Frondihabitans sp. PAMC 28766: one gene and its partner. The protein of the gene in region 1 binds, or shares a complex with, the protein of each later gene. Links are inferred from orthologs where the notes say so. Each region holds a gene or a part of one and is shown on either strand. Other genes may lie near its edges.

Region 1 (3,578 bases):
CCGCGTCTCACGATCGAGAGCTTCGAGCAGTCTGTGCTGATGAAGCTCAAGGCGGCAGGGGTGGGCGGCCGATCCGTCTACCTCCTCGAGGACGAAGGCGCGCCGTTCGACCTCGTCGCTCGCGACGGCACGGCCGCGACGACCTACGCCGAACAACTCACCGACGAGGGGCTGGCCCGCCTGGCCGCCGAGGTCGAGGGCGTCAGCGTGCCCAAGAGGCTGCTGATCACCAAGTACGGTCGGCCCGACGCATCGCTCGTCCGCCGGGCGCACGCGCACGGGCTCGAGGTGTTCACGTGGACTCTCCGGCCCGAGAACAAGTTCGTGGTGAAAGCCCTGCGCACGGGGCCGGACAAGGCGGCGTTCGGCGACTGGCGCGCCGAGTTCGAGCGGGTCATCGGCACCGGGGTCGACGGGATCTTCACCGACTACCCCGATCTGGCCGTCGAGATCCTGCATCGGGCGCACGCCAACGCCTGAGCTGCCGAGCAGGGCGCCGATGACGGTCGTCGCGCTTAAGCTTGTACGACCATGACGATCGTTCTCGAGCCCTTCGACAACTCCTCCGACGGCGCGCCCTCGCGGGCCGGCGGGCCCGGGCCCGGCGGGGCTCAGAACGACCGGCTGACGGCGGGCCTCAACCCCCAGCAGAAAGAGGCGGTCGAATACCGCGGGCAATCGCTGCTGATCGTCGCGGGTGCGGGCTCGGGCAAGACCAGCGTGCTGACGCGGCGCATCGCGGGCCTCATCGACTCGCGCGAGGCGTGGCCGAGCCAGATCCTCGCCATCACCTTCACCAACAAGGCGGCGGCCGAGATGCGAGAGCGCGTGGCGGCGCTGATCGGGCAGTCGTCGGAGGGCATGTGGATCTCGACGTTCCACTCGGCCTGCGTTCGCATCCTGCGCCGTGAGGCCGAGCAGTTCGGCTTCACCAAGAGCTTCACGATCTACGACTCCGCCGATTCGCGCGCCCTGCTCAAGCGCATCCTGAAAGAGCTCGACGCCGACTCCCTCGGCTTCACCGTCAGCCAGGCCGCCGGCAAGATCTCCAAGCTCAAGAACGAGCTGAGCGATGTCGAGTCGTACTCGCGCCAGATCAACATGGGCGACCCGCAAGAGGTCATGTTCCTCGAGATCTTCCGTCAATACACGCGTGAGCTACAGCGTGCCAACGCCTTCGACTTCGACGACCTCATCGCGCAGACCGTCTACCTCTTCAGAGCCTTCCCGCACGTGGCGGCCGTCTACCAGCGCCGCTTCCGTCACATCCTGGTCGACGAATACCAAGACACCAACCACGCGCAGTACTCCCTCATTCGCGAGCTGACCCGGCCTGTCGAAACCGATCTGGTCGACGACCTCGAGCGCGGCGGGCAGTTCGTGCAGACTCTCCGCGATGGCAGCGGCAGGATCCCGGGCGCCTCGCTCACCGTCGTCGGCGACTCCGACCAGTCGATCTACGCCTTCCGCGGGGCGGACATCCGCAACATCACCGAGTTCGAGCACGACTTCCCGCACTCGAAGGTGATCCTGCTCGAGCAGAACTACCGTTCGACCCAGAACATCCTCGACGCCGCGAACGCCGTCATCGCCAACAACTTCGACCGCCAGGCCAAGAACCTCTTTACGACGGTCGGAACGGGTGACAAGATCGTCGGCTTCACCGGGTACACCGGCCACGACGAGGCGCAGTTCGTGGCCGACGAGATCACCGCCCTGCACGAGTCGGGCACGGCCTACAAAGACGTGGCCGTCTTCTATCGCACCAACTCGCAGACGCGAGCCCTGGAAGAGATCTTCATCCGGTCGGCGATCCCCTACCGGGTGCTGGGCGGCACCAAGTTCTACGAGCGGGCAGAGATCAAGGATGCGATGGCGTATCTCATCGCCGTCGCGAACCCGGCCGACCCGATGGCTCTCCGCCGCATCATGAACACTCCCAAGCGCGGCATCGGGCCCGCGACCGAGACGGCGCTGCAGCGCTGGGCCGACCAGAACGAGACGACCTTGCGCGACGCCATGCGCCACGCGTCCGAGCTGGGACTCGGGCCGAAGGTCACGGGCGCCATCACGGGCCTTGCGAAGCTCCTCGACGACGTGTCGGCGACCGCGGCGACCGACCCGGTGCACGACATCCTCGCCGCGTTGATCGAGGGCAGCGGTCTCGTGACCGCTCTGCGGGCCTCGCGCGACCCGCAGGACGAGGCGCGGGCCGAGAACATCGACGAGCTGGTTGCCGTCACGCGCGAGTTCCAGAAGAACAACCCTGACGGCGTCCTGCTCGACTTCCTCACCGAGGTCACTCTCGTCGCCGCTGCCGACGATCTCGACGACACGAGCGGCACGGTGTCGCTGATGACCCTGCACACCGCGAAGGGCCTCGAATACGACGCCGTCTTCCTGACCGGGGTCGAAGAAGACCTGCTGCCGCACCGCATGTCGGCCTCCGAGCCGGGCGGCCCGTCCGAAGAGCGACGGCTGTTCTACGTCGGCATCACGCGGGCCAAGAAGAGGCTCTTCCTGTCGCTCGCGATGACGAGGGCCCAGTTCGGCGAGGTGAACGTCGCCATGCCGTCGCGCTACCTGCAAGAGATCCCTGCCGAGCTGATCGACTGGAAGCAGTCTCCTGGCATGGCGAACAGCCGCGGTGGCACCCAGCCCCGGGCCCTCAATGCGCGCCGAGACGGCGGCATCGGGGGCGACTCCGGTGGGTTCGGAGGTCGCCCCCGCGCCGCCTCCGGCTACGGGTCGGGCAGCTACGACCGCGCCACCGCTGCGTCGAAGACCAAGCCGAAGACCGAGTGGGCGAATCGAGTCACCGGCACCGTTCGTGACAATGGCGATCTCGAGCTCGACGCGGGCGACCGCATCTCGCATGTCGACTTCGGCGAGGGGCGTGTGGTCGCGGTGACCGGTGTCGGGCCGCGACGGATCGCCGAGGTGCAGTTCGACACGGCCGGGCGCAAGAAGCTGCTCATCAAGGTTGCTCCGATCGAGAAGATCTGACCGCGAGACGTCGCCTGACGACTCGCGTCAGCACGGTGCCGAGGACGGCGGCCAGGCCGACCGAGAGGGCTCCGAATCCGGCGAGCACAGTGGGTTCGACCCCGCTCGCCCCGGTGTAGGCGAGGGCTTGCGGCTGCACCGGTTTGCTCGGCGCCTGGGGGTGGTGCGGCGCCGGGGGCACTCGGGGCACGTTCGGCTTCTCGGGTGGAGTGACGGGCGCCGGCACGCGAAGCATCTCGCTGCGGTGGGCGACGAGATCGGCGAACGGCGCGATCACCTGCCCGCCGGACGCATCGGGATCGCTGCCTTCCGACCGGAACACGAACACGTAGTGTCCGGGCTGATTCACCGTGATGCACGGCGCGCGGTAGGTGCCGTCCCTGTCGACGCTCGTCGTCGCCCGGCCGGCGATGGGCAGCCGGTCGAAGTCGTCCGCTGAGTAGTCGTGGCCGTCGAGGGGTGCCTCCGCGAACGGGCCGACCAGGATCGACTCGACGTCTACGGCGGGAAGCCCGGCCGAGCCCAGGTCGTCGACGGTCAGCTCGTCGGTGACGCAGTCGCCCGGTGCGACG
Region 2 (3,095 bases), 1.4 Mb from region 1 along the record:
GCGATCTCGAGGAGATCACGCACCCCGCCGTCCGCGCTCTCAGCCAGCGTCGTATGCAGGAGGCGACGGCTCAAGATCCTGCGCGCGTCGTCGTGTACGACGTACCCCTGCTCGTCGAAGCCCGGGGCTCGGCGGAGTTCGACCGCGTCGTCGTCGTGCACGCCCCGGCTGCCATGCGCATCCGTCGCCTCGTCACCCTCCGCGGCATGAGCGAGGAAGAGGCATTGAAGCGCGTCGACTCGCAGGCCACCGATGACGAGCGCGCGGACGCCGCCGACGACATCATCGATTCGTCGACGAGCCTCGCCTCGACGACCAAGCAGACGGATGCGCTCTACTCGACTCTCGTCCGTCTCGCCGCCGAGAAGGCCACCCTCTCTTAAGCTGTCAGCGACAAGCAGTCGCCCTCCGGCGCGACCGAGTGTCAGTGGCCGCTCGTAGACTTGTTCTATGGAACCGACTCGCAGCGTCCGCCCCTTCGAAGTGGTCAGCGAGTACCAGCCGAGCGGCGATCAGCCTGCCGCCATCGCTGAGCTCGCCGGCCGTATCAACGCCGGTGAGACCGATGTCGTGCTGCTGGGCGCGACCGGTACCGGCAAGTCTGCGACCACCGCCTGGCTCGTGGAGGCCGTCAACCGCCCCACCCTCGTCCTGGCCCACAACAAGACGCTGGCGGCACAGCTGGCCAACGAGTTCCGCGAGCTCTTCCCTCACAACGCCGTCGAGTACTTCGTCTCGTACTACGACTACTACCAGCCCGAGGCGTATGTGCCCCAGACCGACACCTTCATCGAGAAAGACTCGTCGATCAACGCCGAGGTCGAGCGGCTGCGCCACTCGACGACCAATTCGCTGCTGAGTCGGCGCGACGTGATCGTGGTGTCGACCGTGTCGTGCATCTACGGTCTGGGCACGCCGGAGGGCTACATGGAGGCGATGATCGCCCTCCAGGTCGGCGAGCAGATCCCGCGCGATCAGCTGATCCGCCGGTTCGTCTCGATGCAGTACCAGCGCAACGACATCGACTTCTCGCGCGGCAACTTCCGTGTGCGCGGCGACACCATCGAGATCATTCCGATGTACGAAGAGCTCGCCGTGCGCATCGAGATGTTCGGCGACGAGATCGAGGCGCTCTACTACCTCCACCCGCTGACGGGCGACGTCGTCCGCTCGATGGACGCCGTCTCGATCTTCCCCGGTTCGCACTACGTCGCGGGCACCGACGTGATGCACCGGGCCATCGGCACCATCAAAGAAGAGCTCGCCGAGCGCCTCGACGAGCTCGACCAGCAGGGCAAGCTGCTCGAGTCGCAGCGCCTTCGCATGCGCACCACGTTCGACCTCGAGATGATGGAGCAGATCGGGTTCTGCAACGGCATCGAGAACTACTCGGCGCACATCGACGGCCGCGCGCCGGGCGAGGCGCCGCACTGCCTGCTCGACTACTTCCCCGACGACTTCCTCGTCGTGATCGACGAGTCGCACGTCACCGTGCCGCAGATCGGCGCGATGTACGAGGGCGACGCGTCACGCAAGCGCACGCTCGTCGACCACGGGTTCCGCCTCCCCAGCGCACTCGACAACCGCCCGCTGAAGTGGGAGGAGTTCTTGAACCGGGTCGGCCAGAAAGTCTATCTCTCGGCGACCCCGGGCCGCTACGAGCTCGGCGTCACCGACAGCGTGGTCGAGCAGGTCATCCGCCCGACCGGCCTCATCGACCCCGAGATCGTCGTCAAGCCCTCGGCGGGCCAGATCGACGACCTGCTCGAAGAGATCACGCTGCGCACTGAGCGCGACGAGCGGGTGCTCGTCACCACGCTCACCAAGAAGATGGCTGAAGAGCTCACCGACTTCCTCACCGAGGCCGGCGTGCGCGTGCGCTATCTCCACTCCGACGTCGACACCCTCCGCCGCGTCGAGCTGCTGACCGAGCTGAGGCAGGGTGTCTACGACGTCCTGGTCGGCATCAACCTGCTCCGCGAGGGTCTCGACCTGCCCGAGGTGTCGCTCGTCGCGATCCTGGACGCCGACAAGGAGGGCTTCCTGCGCTCGTCCACCTCCCTCATCCAGACGATCGGTCGCGCGGCTCGCAATGTGTCGGGGCAGGTCATCATGTACGCCGACAAGATGACCGACTCCATGAAGCAGGCTCTCGACGAGACCGATCGTCGCCGTGAGAAGCAGGTCGCCTACAACCTCGAACGCGGCATCGACCCGCAGCCGCTGCGCAAGAAGATCGCCGACATCACCGAGATCCTGGCCCGCGAGGGCGCCGACACCGCTGAGCTACTGGCCGGGCGCCAGGGCTCCAAGCGCGCACCGACGCCCAACCTCCGCCGTGAGGGCAAGGCCGCGGCCGCGGCTGGCGGGATCGAGTCGATCATCGCCGACCTGAACGAGCAGATGCTGCAGGCCGCGGCCGAGCTCAAGTTCGAGCTGGCCGGGCGCTTGCGCGACGAGGTCGCCGAGTTGAAGAAAGACCTTCGCGGCATGGAGGCCGCCGGGCATGTCCGCTGACGTGAAGGCGCTCCGTGACCGTGCTTCTCGGCGCCGCGTGGTCGTGACCGGTGCCAACGCCGGGCTCGGCTACTTCGTCGCCGAGCAGTTGGCGGCGACGGGCGTTCGAGTCGTGCTCGCGTGCCGGGACGAGTCTCGGGCGAAACGGGCCGTCGACAGCATCCTGACGATCGTGCCCGACGCCGACCTCCAGGTGGTCGTGACGGACCTCGCCGATCTCGCCTCCGTGCGCGTGGCCGCCGACCAGATCATGGCCGACGGGCCGGTCGACGCCCTCGTCGCGAACGCGGGTGTCGTCGGCTCGCGCCGGCGGCAGACCACGGCTGACGGTTTCGAACTGCAGTTCGGCACGAACCACCTCGGGCACTTCGCCCTGGTCTCGCACCTCCTGCCGGCCCTCGCGGCGGCCGAGGCGGGGCGCATCGTGCACCTCGGCAGCATCGCCCACACCCTCAGCCGTCTCGACCTCGACGACCCGATGATGGTGCAGCGCTACAGCGGCCATCGGGCCTACAGCCGGTCGAAGCTCGCTGTGATGACTTTCGGATTCGAGCTCGACCGGCGCCTCCGCGACGCGG

Evidence for each region.
Region 2: the proteins of AX769_RS06350 (region 1) and uvrB are in contact, whole or in part, in a crystal structure (PDB 7EGT), measured with the Thermus thermophilus proteins. The link is inferred for Frondihabitans sp. PAMC 28766 from one-to-one orthologs. Residues at the interface, in WP_096412145.1 of Thermus thermophilus: His654, Arg656, Phe657, Gln666, Asp668, Glu669, Lys680, Arg681, Leu682, Ser683, Lys685, Tyr686, Ala687; in WP_096411307.1 of Thermus thermophilus: Glu23, Leu25, Arg26, Asp27, Gly28, Glu29, Arg30, Phe31, Arg55, Glu326, Asp327, Phe328, Glu379, Ser382, Gln383, His398, Gly400, Arg401.

What each region holds. Positions count from the first base shown.
Region 1 is NZ_CP014513.1:1,289,291-1,292,868, forward strand. Bases 207-3,268 are described here. They hold AX769_RS06350 (ATP-dependent helicase), read left to right. Parts: upstream 207-531; coding sequence 532-3,006; downstream 3,007-3,268. Other genes in these bases: AX769_RS06345 (glycerophosphodiester phosphodiesterase family protein), read left to right, coding at 207-480; AX769_RS06355 (hypothetical protein), read right to left, coding at 2,978-3,268. In the rest of the region: more of AX769_RS06345, read left to right, coding at 1-206; more of AX769_RS06355, read right to left, coding at 3,269-3,578. UniProt on the Escherichia coli protein: A helicase with DNA-dependent ATPase activity. Unwinds DNA duplexes with 3'-5' polarity. Translocates on single-stranded DNA with 3'-5' polarity. Initiates unwinding more efficiently from a nicked substrate than double-stranded DNA.
Region 2 is NZ_CP014513.1:2,659,771-2,662,865, reverse strand. The notes cover bases 1-2,983. They hold uvrB (excinuclease ABC subunit UvrB), read left to right. Parts: upstream 1-450; coding sequence 451-2,517; downstream 2,518-2,983. Other genes in these bases: AX769_RS12805 (SDR family NAD(P)-dependent oxidoreductase), read left to right, coding at 2,507-2,983; coaE (dephospho-CoA kinase), read left to right, coding at 1-383. In the rest of the region: more of AX769_RS12805, read left to right, coding at 2,984-3,095. UniProt on the Escherichia coli protein: The UvrABC repair system catalyzes the recognition and processing of DNA lesions. A damage recognition complex composed of 2 UvrA and 2 UvrB subunits scans DNA for abnormalities.